Regions from separate parts of the Actinoplanes sp. NPDC048791 genome, predicted to be linked through region 2. Evidence: riboswitches for the same ligand, from Rfam matches in the RefSeq annotation. Region 2 holds a riboswitch; each other region holds the start of a gene.
What was found. A riboswitch is a leader RNA that binds a small molecule or an ion and turns the genes downstream of it on or off. The one in region 2 is predicted to bind cyclic di-AMP.
Positions count from the first base shown of each region.

Region 1: another riboswitch for cyclic di-AMP. It lies ahead of AB0C29_RS31025 (hypothetical protein); the one in region 2 lies ahead of AB0C29_RS29955 (NlpC/P60 family protein).
Region 3: another riboswitch for cyclic di-AMP. It lies ahead of AB0C29_RS32740 (transglycosylase family protein); the one in region 2 lies ahead of AB0C29_RS29955 (NlpC/P60 family protein).

Region 1 covers NZ_JBEZGQ010000560.1:218-5,202, reverse strand. The annotation lists gene AB0C29_RS31040 (TetR/AcrR family transcriptional regulator) at 1-547, opposite strand, end outside; gene AB0C29_RS31035 (ABC transporter permease) at 717-1,613, shown strand; gene AB0C29_RS31030 (ABC transporter ATP-binding protein) at 1,618-2,394, shown strand; gene AB0C29_RS31025 (hypothetical protein) at 2,412-3,452, opposite strand; cyclic di-AMP (ydaO/yuaA leader) riboswitch at 3,492-3,641, opposite strand; cyclic di-AMP (ydaO/yuaA leader) riboswitch at 3,920-4,057, shown strand; gene AB0C29_RS31020 (hypothetical protein) at 4,061-4,985, shown strand, end outside.
Region 2 covers NZ_JBEZGQ010000525.1:354-5,612, reverse strand. The annotation lists gene AB0C29_RS29985 (hypothetical protein) at 18-215, shown strand; gene AB0C29_RS29980 (hypothetical protein) at 262-444, shown strand; gene AB0C29_RS29975 (DUF1360 domain-containing protein) at 508-1,074, opposite strand; gene AB0C29_RS29970 (DUF6158 family protein) at 1,094-1,351, opposite strand; gene AB0C29_RS29965 (hypothetical protein) at 1,441-1,887, shown strand; gene AB0C29_RS29960 (DUF3817 domain-containing protein) at 1,922-2,248, shown strand; cyclic di-AMP (ydaO/yuaA leader) riboswitch at 2,458-2,592, shown strand; gene AB0C29_RS29955 (NlpC/P60 family protein) at 2,640-3,566, shown strand; gene AB0C29_RS29950 (RNA polymerase sigma factor RpoD/SigA) at 3,651-4,652, opposite strand; partial or broken gene AB0C29_RS29945 (SDR family oxidoreductase) at 5,202-5,259, shown strand, end outside.
Region 3 covers NZ_JBEZGQ010000617.1:479-5,113, forward strand. The annotation lists gene AB0C29_RS32735 (GNAT family N-acetyltransferase) at 123-980, shown strand; cyclic di-AMP (ydaO/yuaA leader) riboswitch at 1,152-1,299, shown strand; gene AB0C29_RS32740 (transglycosylase family protein) at 1,304-1,930, shown strand; gene AB0C29_RS32745 (SAM-dependent methyltransferase) at 1,985-2,779, opposite strand; partial or broken gene secF (protein translocase subunit SecF) at 2,883-4,635, opposite strand, start outside.

The DNA.
Region 1 (4,985 bases), on a different contig from region 2:
AGTCGTCGTCGATCGGGGTCCGCGAGACCGCCAGCCGCCAGTACAGCGGGCCCAGCATCATGTCGACGGCCAGGTCGGCGTTCGTGCCCGGGGGCAGCTCGCCGCGCTCGACGGCCTGTCCCACGATCTTCTCGCCGACGGCCTGCTGGTGGGTGCGCAGCGCCCGTTGCAGCGTCTCGGCGATCTTGGGGTTGCGGGCCGCCTCGGCCATCAGGTCGGGGATGATCTGGGACGCGATCCGGTGCTGCAGGGCCCGGCTCACGATGAACAGGAGCAGTTGCAGATCGCCGGCGAAGCTTCCGGTGTCGGGCATCGGCACGCTACGCTCCGCCACGGCGGAGACGATCTCGAGGACCATCTCCAGCTTGTTGCTCCACCGGCGGTAGATCGCGGTCTTACCGACGCCGGCCCGGCGCGCCACCGCCTCGATGGACAGGCGCCCGTAGCCGACCTCGGCCAGCTCGTTCATGACCGCGTTGCGGATGGCCGCGGTGATGTCCCCGCGGAGCACCGCCGCTCCGGCGGGTGCACGTTTCGCTGTAACCACGAGTGCACTATACGCCAGGACGCAACGGTTGCGTTCCGGCGCTCGTTCGGCTACTTTCGGGGCTGACGTCGATACGACGCCGTTCCATCGCGGCACACTGTTTAGTGTGTTCCCGCGCAAGTCATCCAGGTCCCCCATCCCCAGCGGACCGACCAGATCGGAGCGCCCCATGCCTCAGACGGCGGTCGCCGATTCCGAGACCGGCCTGACGCTCAAGGAGCTGGCCCGTAGACACGGGCTCAGCGCTGCCGGGAAGCTGCCTTCCCTGCCTGAGTACACACGTCAGCTCTGGGCGTACCGGCACTTCATCGCGTCGTACGCCAACGCCAAGGTCGCCTCGTCGCTCGGCAAGACCCGGCTCGGTGTGTTCTGGCAGGTGCTGACGCCGCTGATCAACGCGGCTGTCTACTACTTGATCTTCGGCGTGATCCTGAACACGAAGAGCGGGGTCGACAACTTCGTCGCGTACCTGTGCACCGGCGTGTTCATCTTCGGCTTCACCCAGTCCACGGTGTCGGCCGGCATCCAGGCGATCACCGGCAACCTCGGGCTGATCCGGGCCCTGCACTTCCCGAGAGGCAGCCTGCCCCTGGCCATCACCATGGTCGAGGTCCGCAACACGCTCGCCTCGCTGGCCGTGCTGATGGTCATCGTGGTCGGCTTCGGCGAGCCGATCACCCTGGAATGGCTGCTCATCGCGCCGATCTTCCTGCTCCAGGCCGTGTTCAACGCCGGCCTGGCCCTGGCCGGGGCCCGGCTGGGCAGCAAGATCCCGGACGTCCGGAACCTCATCCCGTTCGTCATGCGGATGTGGCTCTACCTGTCGGCCGTGCTCTACCCGGTCACCCGCTTCACCGACCACCTCAGCGGCTGGAAGCTGACCCTGGTGGAGGCGAACCCGATGCTGGTGTTCATCGACCTCATGCGGCACGCGCTGATGGAGGACGTGCCGCTCGCGGCGAGTCCCACGGTGATGTGGCTGGAGGCGCTCGCCTGGACGTTCGTGGTGGGTCTCGGGGGTTACGTCTACTTCTGGCGCGGAGAGAAGGGCTACGGCCGTGGCTGACAACATGACCGGCAGCGACCGGCGCGATCCGACGGTCATCGTCGACGATGCCCACGTGGTCTATCGGATCCAGCAGTCGGCGACCCCGGGCACCGGCAGCCCGCTCGCCAGCTTCAAGCGGCTCGTCACCGGCACCAAGCCGGCGACCATGCGCGAGGTGCACGCCATCAAGGGGGTGAGCTTCGTCGCGTACAAGGGTGAGGCCGTCGGCCTGATCGGCACCAACGGCTCGGGCAAGTCCACGCTGCTGCGGGCGATCGCCGGGCTGCTGCCGGTCGAGCGCGGTGCGATCTACGCGGCCGGCCAGCCGTCCCTGCTCGGCGTCAGCGCCGCCCTGATGAACGACCTGCCGGGTGAGCGCAACGTGGTCCTGGGCTGCCTGGCCATGGGCATGTCGCCGGCCGAGGTCAAGAGCAAGACCAAGGACATCATCGACTTCTCCGGCATCAACGAGCGCGGTGACTTCAGCTCGCTGCCGATGCGGACGTACTCGTCCGGCATGGGCGCCCGGCTGCGGTTCGCCATCGCGGCCGCCAAGCAGCACGACGTGCTGCTCATCGACGAGGCGCTGGCCACCGGTGACGCGAAGTTCCGCCGGCGCAGTGAGCAGCGGGTCCGGGACCTGCGCGCGCAGGCCGGCACCGTCTTCCTGGTGAGCCACAGCGAGCAGTCGATCCGCGACACCTGCGAGCGGGCCATCTGGCTGGAGTCGGGCCTGATCCGCGCCGACGGCCCGACCGACGACGTGCTGAAGGAGTACGAGGCCTACGTCAAGCGGTAGGCCCCGCACCCCCGCGGTCAGCGCATCGACATGTGCACGTGGTTGGTGTGGTCGCTCGACGGGTCGCCGCCGGCACCGGAGTACGACTTCCAGCCGCTGCTGGGCAGCCAGATCCGCCGGTACCAGATGACGTAGAGGATCCCGAGCCGGCTTGCATTGTTGATGAAGTAGTTCGCCAGCCGGTTGCCGTAGTCCTTGCTGGCCCCGGTCGCGTCGCCGCCGAAGCCGCCCTTGTCGGCGGCCCAGTCGCAGGCCCGGCCCTTCGGGTGCTCACCGCTGTTCTGGTGGCGGAAGCAGGCGATGAAGTGGTTGAAACCGTCCTTCTTCGCCTCCTGCATCGCGTGCAGGGTGCGCGGCGTGATGCAGCCCGAGGTGGTCGGGTCGTTGACGCTGCACGACTCGCTCGGCAGGGAGCCGTCCGAGTTGCGCGGCGCGGGCGCGGCCAGGGCGCTGCTGCCGCCGTCGCTGGAGGAACCGCCGCCGGACGACGAACTCGAGGATCCGCCGCTGGCGGCGTTGGCGACCTTCAACGCGTCCTCGGCCTGGTTCTTGCGCTTGGCCATGACGGTGAGCTGGCGCTGCTGTTCGCGGACAGCGGTGTCGATCGCCGTCTTGGCCTGCGCCTGCTGGTCCCGGCTGTCCCTCAGGTCGCGCACCGCGCGGTCCTGCTTGACGGCGATGGTCTCCAGGGTCTGCGCCCGGTCCAGCATGCTGCCGGTGGAGTCGGCGGTGATCATCGCCGTCATCGGCCCGAGCCGCCCGGTGCGGTACGCCCGCTGGACGATCTCGTCCAGCGCCGCCTGCCTGGGGCCGAGCTGGGTGTCGAGCTCCTTGAGCTTGGCGGTCAGCTCCCGCTGGCGCTTCTTGGAGCGGTCCAGCGCCTCCTGGGCCTCGACGAAGCCCTTGGACGCCGCCTCGAGCTGCTTGATGAGGGACTTCGAACCGCCCTCGCCGTCGTCGCCCGAGTCGCCCGGCGCGGCGAAGGGGCGGGGTGCGGCGGAAGCGGAGGTCGGGGCGGCGAGCGCCAGCCCCGAGGTGGCGACGAGGACCGCGAGCACGGTCGCTAATCGCCGGCGGACAGGGTTGAGCCTCACGAACATTCCTTCCGTCGGCCGCCGACCGAGTTAGCTGACGGGTTCGGGACGGAAGCGATCCCTACCGATCGCGCGGGGGTGCGCGGATCGGATTCACCCCATTACTCAAGTGGTTCCCCGGCTCGCCGTGCGGCGATTAGGCGGCGGTCTGCGCTGAGACCGTGACGAACACTACCCATCAATGCTAAGAATCGACAGTCGTCACACCCTACGCAATCGATCGTGCACTGATGGTGAGCAATCGGCGGAAAGAATGCAACGACTCACATTAATGCGTCGTTACGGGCTATGACCTGCGTCATTCCATCGAGCGGTGACGGAAAGTCGTTGCCCGGTAACCGTTTTACCGTTCGCGGCAGCACTGCCACTTCGGCCGTTGTCAGGTAAGCTGGCCGCCGGTCACTGCCAGGAGGCGCTGCCCCCAAGGCGCCGGCAGTCCACCATCTAATCGTCGCAAGATGAGCCGGGGAACCACAGAACTACCGGGGTGAATCCACGAGTCAGTGGTAGGGATCGCTTCCGTCCCGAACCCGTCAGCTAACCCGGCCGGTGGTCACGCGGAAGGATTCTGAATGACGGCAAGACCCCGCCGGTGGCTGATCCTCGCCCTGGCACCGCTCGCCGCGGTCACGATGATGCTCGCGCCCGCATCCCCGGCGAACGCCGATCCGGACGACACCAAGTCGGCCACCGCCGACGACGGCGATGACAACCCGCTGCTGAACGACGTGCTGGACTCCACGGGCCGGCGCTATCTGACGGCGAGGGCGGCGGTCGCCAAGTCGACCAAGACCCAGCTCGGTCTCGCCCTCAAGGTCAAGAACGCCGAGGCGAAGCGCGACCTGCTGCTGCCCGAGGTGGGCGCGGTCGCCGCTCAGCAGTACCGCACCGGCGGCATCTCGACCATGGGCTTCCTGCTCAACACCACCAGCCCGGACGGCTTCCTCAAGAAGGCGGTCTCCCTGGAGGAGATCAACGCCCTCAACGACGGCAAGCTGCGCGAGCTGGATCAGGCCATCGACGAGGTGACCGCCAACAAGACGCGCCTGGACCAGGAGGTCAAGGCGCAGAAGCAGAACCTCGCGCTGATGGAGAAGCAGAAGGAGTCGGCCGAGAAGGCGCTGGCCCAGGTCGGCGGCAAGTCGGTGACGGGCGGCTTCGTGGTCGCCAAGTCCCGGACCGCCGCGCCCGCCCCCCGCAACTCCGACGGCGAGTTCGGCCCGGAGTCCTGCAACGTCGACGACCCGACCACGGGCGGTTGCATCACGGCGCGGACCTTCCACATGTACAAGGAAGTGAAGAAGGCCAAGTTCAACCGGTTCGTCGGTTGTCACCGCAACGGCGGCCCGTTCGAGCATCCCAAGGGCCGTGCCTGCGACTGGTCCCTGCAGAAGAGCGGCTTCTCACCCTGGCACAACCAGGACACCCGGGAGTACGGCAACAACCTGATGGCCTTCCTGGTGCGTAACGCCGACCGGCTCGGCATCCTCTACGTCA
Region 2 (5,259 bases):
CGGGTAGACGAAGCAGCGTGAGTGACTTGAAGGTGCTGGACGACTACCTCGACGAGGCTTTCACCGGGCAGGAACGGCTCAGCAGCGCCGACCTGCAGCGCGGGGCCATCGCCGCCGACCTGCCCGCCACCGCCCTGACCCGCATCGACGCGCTGCCCGAGGGCGAGTACGCCCAGGACGAGGCGGCCGAGGCGCTGCGGGCGCTGGACACCTGATCCCCGTCGAAGCCCCGACGACCTCGATGCCCGACCAAGGAGCGAGATGACCCAGCAGAACGAACGCCTGCCGGCCTTCGGCGACGAGGAGGCCGTACCGGACGGCGACAGCGACTTCGCCGGCGAGCACTCCGACACCGCGGTGGACCGGGAGGTCATCGAGGGCGAGAAGGGCGAGGAAGAAAGCTCGCGCGGCTGGTCCGGCCTGGAGCGAGAGGGCCCGCCCTGACCGCGTCACCCAGCACAGCGGTAAGCCCCCGGTCGAGCGACCGGGGGCTTTCTCGTGCCGGGGTCAGGCCGCCTGGGCCAGCGCCGGCCGGTCGTCCTCGTCGCTCTGCCGGTCACCCTCCGCGGCCTCCTTGGCCAGGGAGTACGCCATCTGCAGGAAGTCGGAGGCGGCCGTGGCGGTGAAGACCGTGGCCGCCAGCCGGGTCAGCCGGGGCGCGAAGACCAGACCGCTGGTGAGCCCGGTGGCCACCCACACCGCCAGGCAGAACGGGCAGCTGACCAGCTCACCGACGGAGTGGCGCAGGGAGCTGCCCTGGTCGCGTACCTCTTCGTTGATCTCGCCGCTGCCGCCCGGCTCCGCATAGCGGGTGAACGGCGCGCGCAGCGGGCTGGTGATCGCGTCCTTGGCGATCAGCCGGCTCAGCTTGTGCGTCGCGATGGAGATCAACACGATGTCGGCGGTGGCCGGCCGGTCCGGTACGGGCTTCGCGGTCAGCTTGGCGGCGGCGGCCAGACTGCCGGCGAGCAATCCGAACGCCCCCATCGTGGCGACGTAGCCGTCCAGCGGCCGGTGCTCGTGGGGTGCGTAGTCCCGCCGCAGCCGGTTCAGCCGGCCGCGTACCGAGGAGATCATGAAGTCCGGGGTCCTCTCAGAAGTCCTGGGTGAGCCGGCCCGGATCGACCTCACGGCCCGGGTACCGGGACAGGTACGCGTTCTCCAGCTCCTCGGTCCGCCGCAGGTGGTTGGCCAGGGCGGCGTCGGGCCCGTGCCGCAACGTCTGCAGCCGGGTGCGGTGCAGGCTGGCCAGCTCACGGAACAGATCGTCGTCGGCCAGCCCCGCGGGGTCGATGCCGTTCTCGGAGACGACGGTCTCGTCGCCGGCGGAGTCGAGCCGGGCGTCGGTCATGACGGCGCTCCCTTCCTCGGTCGCTGAAGTACTTGCTGCAACGGTTGCCCGTGCGCCCTGCCGCCAAACCCGCCGGTACGCTGAGGGACATGAAAGGGCTGTGGACCCCCGCGTGGATCGCGCGCCACATCCTGGCGCTCGTGCTCGTGGCCGGCTTCCTGGCCCTGGGCTGGTGGCAGTTCAGCCGGGCCACCGGTGGCAACTCGCTCAGCTGGGGCTACACCTTCGAATGGCCGGTGTTCGCCCTCTTCGTGGTGTTCATCTGGTTCCGCGAGGTCCAGCAGGAGCGCCGCGCCGCCCGCGCCGCCGAGCAGGACGGGCCCGCGGAGGCTGAGCCACAACCGGAGCAGCCGCCCGTGCCGCGCCAGGATGCCCCGGTGACCGTGCGCCGCCCGGTCCGCGTGCCGGTGGCGCAGGTGGCGCCGGCCGACGACGATCCCGAGCTGGCCGCCTACAACGACTACCTCAGCTGGCTGGCCGCCCACCCCGGAGCCCGGCCGAGCGACTATCCCGGCCGCCGCGCCAGCGCCGGCTGAGTTCAGACCGTCGAGTTCAAGAAGGACGTGCACCGTGCAGGGAGCCCTCACCCGCTACCGGATCATCGCCTGGATCGTCGGCGTGGTCCTGATCGCGCTCGTGCTGGTCGGCATGCCGCTGAAGTACCTGGGTGACAACGACACCGTGGTGGCCGCGATCGGCCCGATCCACGGCTTCCTGTACATGGTCTACCTGGTCGCCGCCTTCGACCTGAGCCGCCGGGCGCACTGGCCGCTGGGCCGGATGCTGCTGGTGATGCTGGCCGGCACGATCCCGTTCTTCTCCTTCTGGGCCGAACGGGTCGTCTCCCACAAGTGGGTCCCGGCCGCACGCACTTCCCCGCCGGTCATGGCAGAGTAGAAAAAGTAACGCTGCGGAACGGATTTGTTGCCCGCCGTTATCGGGATCATTCTCTTATTTGTGATCATTGGCGCAAGTCACTCTACGGGCTCTTGTGTTAATGCCGCGCGCCGATAAGTTAATGCGGTTGGTCCGGTCCGCAGCCACACCCTCGGTGGCGCCGGCCAACGCCGCCGAATCCTCGCCGGCGGAAACGGCGACCAGATCCCCCACGGTCACCGCCTCCGCCACGACGAACCGGGGAACCAACCGAAGCAGCACCGGGGTGAATCCGCGCGAGCGGTAGGGGCCTTCTTCCCGCCCCGAACCCGTCAGCTAACCCGGTAGGCGGCCCGAGCGGAAGAAAGGCCACAAACCGTTGCCACACGCCCGCACGAGGCTCCGTGCGCTGGTGGTTGCCGCCCTGGCGATCGCGATCACCGGCACCACCGCGACCGCCGCACACGCGGAACCGTCGACGAGTGAGCTGACGAAGAAGATCGACAAGGCGTCCGATCAGCTCGAGGACGTCGTCGAGTCGTACAACAAGATGAACATCAGCCTCAAGCAGACCAAGGACCAGGAAAAGAAGCTGGCCGCGTCGCTGGGCCCGGCCAAGGCCGCCCTGGAGGCCGCCGGCTCGCAGATGGACGCGATCGCGGCGTCGGCGTACAAGACGGGCAACATCGGCACCATGAACGTCGTGCTCGAGGGCGCGGACAACCTCATGGACCGGATGAGCATCCTCGAGCAGATCTCCCGCAGCCGCGGCCGCGACATCGCGGAGTACCGCGCGACGACGGAGAACTTCGCCGAGCGCCAGGCCGCCCTCAAGGCGACCCAGAAGAAGCAGGAAGCCGAGGCCAAGGCCCTCAACGCGCGCAAGAAGAAGATCGAGGGCGACCTCAAGAAGCTGTACGCGATGCGCACCGCCGCCTACGGCTCGCCCACGGAGAAGTCCAGCAAGTACACCGGCAACATCCCGTCCATCGCGGGCTCCGCCGGTAAGGCTGTCACCTTCGCCTACAACGCCCTCGGCGTGATGTACGACTACGGCGCGGACGGACCGGACGGTTACGACTGCTCGGGCCTGACCTCCGCCGCGTGGCGGGCCGCCGGCAAGTCGCTGCCGCACAACGCCGCCGCTCAGTACAGCGCCACGACACGGATCTCACGGTCCGAGCTCAAGCCGGGCGACCTGGTCTTCTACCGCAGCAACGGACACGTCGGCATCTATGTCGGCGGTGGCCAGATCATCGACGCCTCCCGCGCGGGCCAGCCCGTCAAGAAGCGCACGATCGACATCATGACCCCGAACGGCTACGGCCGGGTCACCTGAGCCGGGTCACCCGAGTAGCAGGCACGAGAAAAGGCCGGTGTCCCCGCGGGGGTCACCGGCCTTTCGCCGTACTGGCGGTCTGCCTTACGCGGCCTGCAGGCCCTCGGCCCGGGCCAGCTCACGCAGCCGGCCGAGCGCCTGGATCTCCAGCTGGCGGATGCGCTCCCGGGAGAGCGAAAACCGCGACGCCACCTCGGTCAGCGAGTGCTCGCGACCGTCCTCGAGGCCGTACCGGGCGCGCATGATGCCCGCCGACCGGTCGTCGAGGTGGTTCAGCAGTCCCTCGATGCGCTGACGCTCCAGCGCGGTCAGGACGATCTCCTCGGGCGACGGCGCGTCGCTGTCGGCGACCAGGTCGCCGAGGTTGGTGTCGCCGTCGTCGCCCACCGGGGTGTCCAGGGACACGGTGTCCTGGGCCCAGCGGGTCAGCTCGGTGACGCGCTCCACCGTCACGCCCAGCGCCGCGGCGACCTGCGCGGGCTCCGGGTCGGCGCCGAGCTCGCGGACGAGCTGACGGGTGACGTTGCGCATCCGGTTGACGTCCTCGACCAGGTGCACGGGCAGGCGCACGGTGCGCTCCTGCTGGGCGATGGCCCGGCTGATGGCCTGGCGGACCCACCACGTCGCGTAGGTCGAGAACTTGTAGCCACGCTCGTAGTCGAACTTCTCGACGGCGCGCACGAGGCCGGTGTTGCCCTCCTGGATGAGGTCGAGCATCGGCATGCCCGAGCGCACGTAACGGCGGGCGATCGACACGACCAGTCGCAGGTTGGCGCGAATGAAGAGATCCTTCGCCCGCTTGCCCTCGGTGACCAGCCGCTCCAGCTCTTCCCGGCTCACGCCGCGACGGACCTCGCCGGTGTCGAGCAGGTGCTCGGCGTAGAGGCCGGCCTCGATTGCCTTGGAGAGGTCGACCTCCCTGGCAGCATCCAGCAGCGGCGTCCGGGAGATTTCGTGCAGGTAGACTCCGACGAGGTCGCGCTCCTCGGCGACCTGGTCGGTCCTCATCACGGTGTTCTTCTCCACGTTGCCCACGGTCCCCTCATTGCCTTCACTAACCCTGTTACGGGCAATACCTGCGTCCATCAGCCCTCCCCGTAACGTCCGCAGTTCATGCATTGCGGTGCTGACACATACCTGAACAGTTGGCGCCCTGCGCTGATTCCGGCTGGTGAGTCGAAAGTGTCACGAGTGTCTGAGCATCAGCTGAGAGCCGCGTGCATACTTACTGAAGAGGGCTCCTGCAGAGGTATTCGGAGCAGCACCCGCCGGTGGATGCGTGATGAGACGCATACCCTGTGCCCGCTTCATGACACCATCGGCCCCTCTTCGTCACAGCGACGGGCATCACGGATTCCGCTGCGATGCTCATCACTACCCAGTACGGGCTGGTAGCCGATTGGGTTCACGTCCAGCATCGACAGGTTGCCGTCCGGCTTGACCCAAACGCCACGGCAAAAGCTCCCGTCGCCGACCGCGAACGGGACCACCTGCCACGATGCGGCACGACAAGCCCCAGTTCACTCGCCCGTACGGGTGACCCTCCCGGGAATGACGGCCGTTCGGCGGGCCGCCCCGGCCGTTCCACCGAGTCCCGGCGGCAGTGATGCGAAACACACCGTTACGGTTCTCGGTATGGAGCGCAGTGTGCTGGTTACGGGTGGAGCGGGCGGGCTCGGCGGGGCCGTCCTAG
Region 3 (4,635 bases), on a different contig from region 2:
CCGGACGGCCCGGCCGGGGCCTACGCTGAGCACACCCGTCACCGCCGAAGGTGAGCACACATGGATCTCGCGACCCTCGTCGCCGGCCCGGTCGCCGACGTGTCCGCTCCGGAGCCGCCGTCGTGAGCAGGGTGATCGTGGCGGCGATGGAGGCGGCCACGGTGGCCGCGCGGGCGGCGCGGGTGCTGGTCCGCCCGGTGCACAGCCTGGCCGAGCTGACCACGCTGGACCGGATGCTGGCCGGCATCTGGCAGGACGACGCGAGCGGCCCGCTGCTGAGCACCGAGCTGCTGCGCGCGCTGGCGAAGTCGGGCAACTACGTGGCCGGTGCCTTCGACGGCGGCACCCTGGTCGGGGCCGCGGTGGCGTTCTTCGCCGCGCCGGGTGAGCGCGAGCTGCACAGCCACATCGCCGGGGTGTCCGCCGCCGCGGCCGGGCGCAGCGTCGGCTTCGCGCTCAAGCAGCACCAGCGGGTCTGGGCGCTGCAGCGCGGCATCAGCACGATCAGCTGGACGTTCGACCCGCTGGTGGCCCGCAACGCCTACTTCAACCTGGCCAAGCTGGGCGCGGTGCCGACGGAGTACCTGGCGAACTTCTACGGCCCGATGCACGACCGGATCAACGGCGACGACGAGAGCGACCGGCTGATGGTGCGCTGGGATCTCGCCGCCCCGGCGGTCGTCTCCGCCAGTGCCGGCAAGCCGGTGCGGTCCGTGCGGCCGCCGACCGCCACCGTGGCGCTGCGCCGTGCGGGCAACGGTGGGCCGGTGCCGGGCTCGTTCCGGGGGCAGACCGTGGTGGTGGCCGTCCCGGAGGACATCGAGAGCTTGCGCCGCCGGACCCCGGGGGCGGCCAAGGACTGGCGGGTCGCCGTACGGGAGACGCTGAGCACCCTGCTCGCCGACCGGTTGCGCTTCGCCGGCTTCGACCGCGACGGCTGGTACGTCCTCACCCGCGGCTCCGAGGAGTACGGCCGGTGATATCGACAGCCTTGCCCCGATTCTGACCAAGATCAAAAGTGGGCAAAAGCTGAGAACAACGTCACGTTAGGCCCCCGGAGGTTGGCCCCGTGGCGGGCAACGTGGTTACCGTCGGCCGGTCCGCTGACGCGGGCCCCGCGGTCGGTAACGCCGAGTCCTGCCGCCGACCGGGCTGGGAACTCAACTCAGGCATGGAGCGGGGGACCCACAGGTTCTCCGGCGCGCTCACCGCGCGCCTCCGGGGTGAAGCCGCGGCACCACAGCGGCCGGGCAACCTCAGCCCGAACCCGACAGCTGACCTCGCAGGCGTGGAGGTTCACTCGATGGCACAGATCCACAAGCAGTCCCTGCGCGCCCTCGGCCTGGTCGTGGCCGGTGCCGCGGGCACCGTCGCCCTGCTGGGCCCGGCCTCTCCGGCCGCGGCGCAGTCCGGTGTCAACTGGGACGCGATCGCGCAGTGCGAGTCCGGTGGCAACTGGAGCATCAACACCGGCAACGGCTACTACGGTGGCCTGCAGTTCAGCCGCAGCACGTGGAAGGCGTACGGCGGCGGCAAGTACGCGAGCACCGCCAACAAGGCGAGCCGCTCGGAGCAGATCCGCATCGCCGAGAAGGTGCTCGACGGCCAGGGCATCGGCGCGTGGCCGGTGTGCGGCAAGAAGGCCGGCTCGTCGAAGTCCTACCAGGCGAAGAACACCGGCGGTTCCTCGTCGAGCGGCAAGAAGGCCACGGCGTCGCGTACCACCACGCACAAGAAGTCGGCGGCGACCAAGCGCACCTCGGTCAAGGCCACCGGCAGGCACTACACGGTGAAGTCCGGTGACACGCTGGCCAAGATCGCGGCGGCCCAGCACGTCAAGGGCGGCTGGCGCGCGCTGTACCAGCTCAACCGGGCGCAGCTCGGCGGCAACCCCAACCTGATCTTCCCCGGTCAGCGCCTGTCGCTGTGATGAGCCGGCCCGGCTGCCTTACCCCCGTGGGGCAGCCGGGCCCCCCACCGGCGCTCAGGGCTTGCGGCCCACCGCGACGAACTCCGACACGACCTCGGTGATGCCGGGGTGCCGCGGGTCCGGCCGCCAGGCCGTGCAGGTCACGACGCCGGGTTCGAGCAGCTCCAGCCCGGCGAAGAAGCCGCGGATCTCCTCGAGGGTGCGGGTCCTGATCGGCGCCGCGCCGCTCTCGTTCCACTGCCGCATCGACTCCTTGACGGCCTCGCCGTTGACCTCCGTGGTCGGATGCGAGATCAGCAGGAAGCTGCCGGCGGGCACCGCGGCCAGGAACTGCTCGACCACCGACCGGGCCTCGGCGTCGTCCATGACGAAGTTGAGGATGCCGGACAGCACCACCGCGGTGGGCCGGCCGAAGTCCAGTGTGGTGGCGGCGGCCCGGAGGATGGCCTGCGGATCGCGGACGTCGGCCGCGAGGTAGTCGGTGGCCCCCTCGGGGCTGCTGGTCAGCAGCGCGCGGGCGTGCGTGAGGACCAGCGGGTCGTTGTCGACGTAGACGACGCGGGCGTCCGGGGCGACGGCCTGGGCCACCTCGTGGGTGTTGTCGGCGGTGGGCAGCCCGGTGCCGACGTCCAGGAACTGGCGGATCCGGCCCTCGCCGGCCAGGAACCGCACGGCCCGGCCGAGGAACTGCCGGTTGGCCCGGGCCGACAGCACGAGCTCGGGCATCAGCCGGACGGCGTAGTCGGCCGCCTCCCGGTCCGCCGCGAAGTTGTCCTTGCCGCCGAGCAGGTAGTTCCAGACCCGCGCCGAGTGCGGCACGTCCGTATTGAGCTGCGCGGGATCCGTCATCGGGCTCGTCCTTCCGCTACCGGCGGCATCGATCGGTGGCGGGAACCCTACCGCGCCAAGCAGCGGGGTGGGCGCACGGCGGCGCACACCCCGCTGCCCGGGGTCAGCGGGACCGGAAGGTGATCGCCAGCGGCGTGGCCAGGAACACCGACGAGTACGTGCCCACCACGATCCCCACCAGCAGCGCCACGGCGAAGTCGACCAGCGACGCCCCGCCCAGCGTCGCCAGGGCGGCCAGGATGAACACCGCCCCCAGCCCGGTGTTGACCGTACGCGGGACCGTCTGCAGGCACGCCGTGTTGGCCAGCCGCGCGAACGGCACCCGCAGCTTCGGGCTGATCTTGCGCTGACCGTGGACCAGCTCCCGGATCCGGTCGAAGACCACCACCGAGTCGTTGACCGAGTAGCCGACCACGGTCAGCACCGCGGCCAGGAACACCCCGTCGACGGGTTTGCCGAGCCAGGCGAACACCCCGATCAGGATGACCACGTCGTGGAGCATCGCCAGCACCGCCGCCGCACTCCAGCGCCATTGGAACCGCACCGACAGGTACGCCAGCTGCGCGCCGAGAGCGATCGCCACCGCGAGCAGCGCCTTGTCCCGCAGTTCGGCACCGAGGCTGGGCCCGACCTTGTCGTCCCGCAACTGCTGGACGTCACCGCCGCCGGCCGTGCCGAGCGAGTCGCGTACGCGTTGCTCGGTGGCGTCGTCGAAGGCGCCCGCCCGCACCGAGACGTTGCCCTGGCCGACCTGGGTGACCACGGCCCGGTCGACGCCCGCGGCTTCCACGGCTGCCCGGGCCGCGTCGGTCGACAGTGGCCGGCTGGTGGCGTACTCGACCATGCGGCCGCCGGTGAACTCGACGCCGAGGTTCAGCCCCCGGGTGGCGACGCCGCCGATGGAGAGCAGCACCGCCGCCGCCGAGACAGCCAGCCACAGTCGCCGGCGGCGCATCAGGTCCGGGCCGCGGGACTCGATCGCCTGGCGGACCCGGCCGGCGTGGGCGATGCCGCTCCACCGTGGGCGCACGACCAGCCACCGCCGGCGCAACAGGGCCTCGGCCGGTAGCCGGGTCAGCACGAGCGCGGTGAACATGGACGCCAGCACCCCGATGCCCAGGGTGACGCCGAAGCCGCGTACCGGGCCGGAGGCGAGCAGGAACAGCAGGGCGGCGGCCACCAGGGTGGTCACGTTGGAGTCGATGATCGCCGACCAGGCCCGGGCGAAGCCGCCGCGGATCGCGCTGCGCAGGGTGGGCCGGCCGGCGTACTCCTCCCGGGCCCGTTCGAAAACGAGCACGTTGGCGTCGACCGCCATCCCAATGGCGAGCACGAACCCGGCCAGGCCGGGCAGGGTCAGGGTGGCGCCGACCGCCAGCAGCGCGGCGTAGGAGATCAACCCGTACGCCACCAGCGCCACCGCCGCCAGCGCACCGACCACGCGGTACACCGCCACGATGAACGCGATGGTCAGCAGCGCCCCGATGAGCGCCGCCTGCGCCGACGCCTCGATCGCCTGCCGGCCCAGCGTGGGCCCGACCACCTGCTGCTGGATGATGTCCACGGGTACGGGCAGCGCCCCCGCCCTGATCAGCAGGGCGAGATCGCGCGCCTCGGCCGCGGTGAACGATCCGGTGATCCGCATGGCCTCCCCGGCGAAGCCGACCTCGCAGGTCGCCTCGGGGCTCACCTCGGGCGAGCTGATCACCTCGTCGTCGAGCAGGATGGCGACCCGCCGGGCCGGGTCGCCCACGGGGGAGCAGGCGGCGTCGGCGGTCAGCTTCCGCCAGTCCCGGGCGCCGTCCCCGGCGAAGTCGACGGCCACCTCCCAGCCACCCGGCGGCTGGACACCGGCC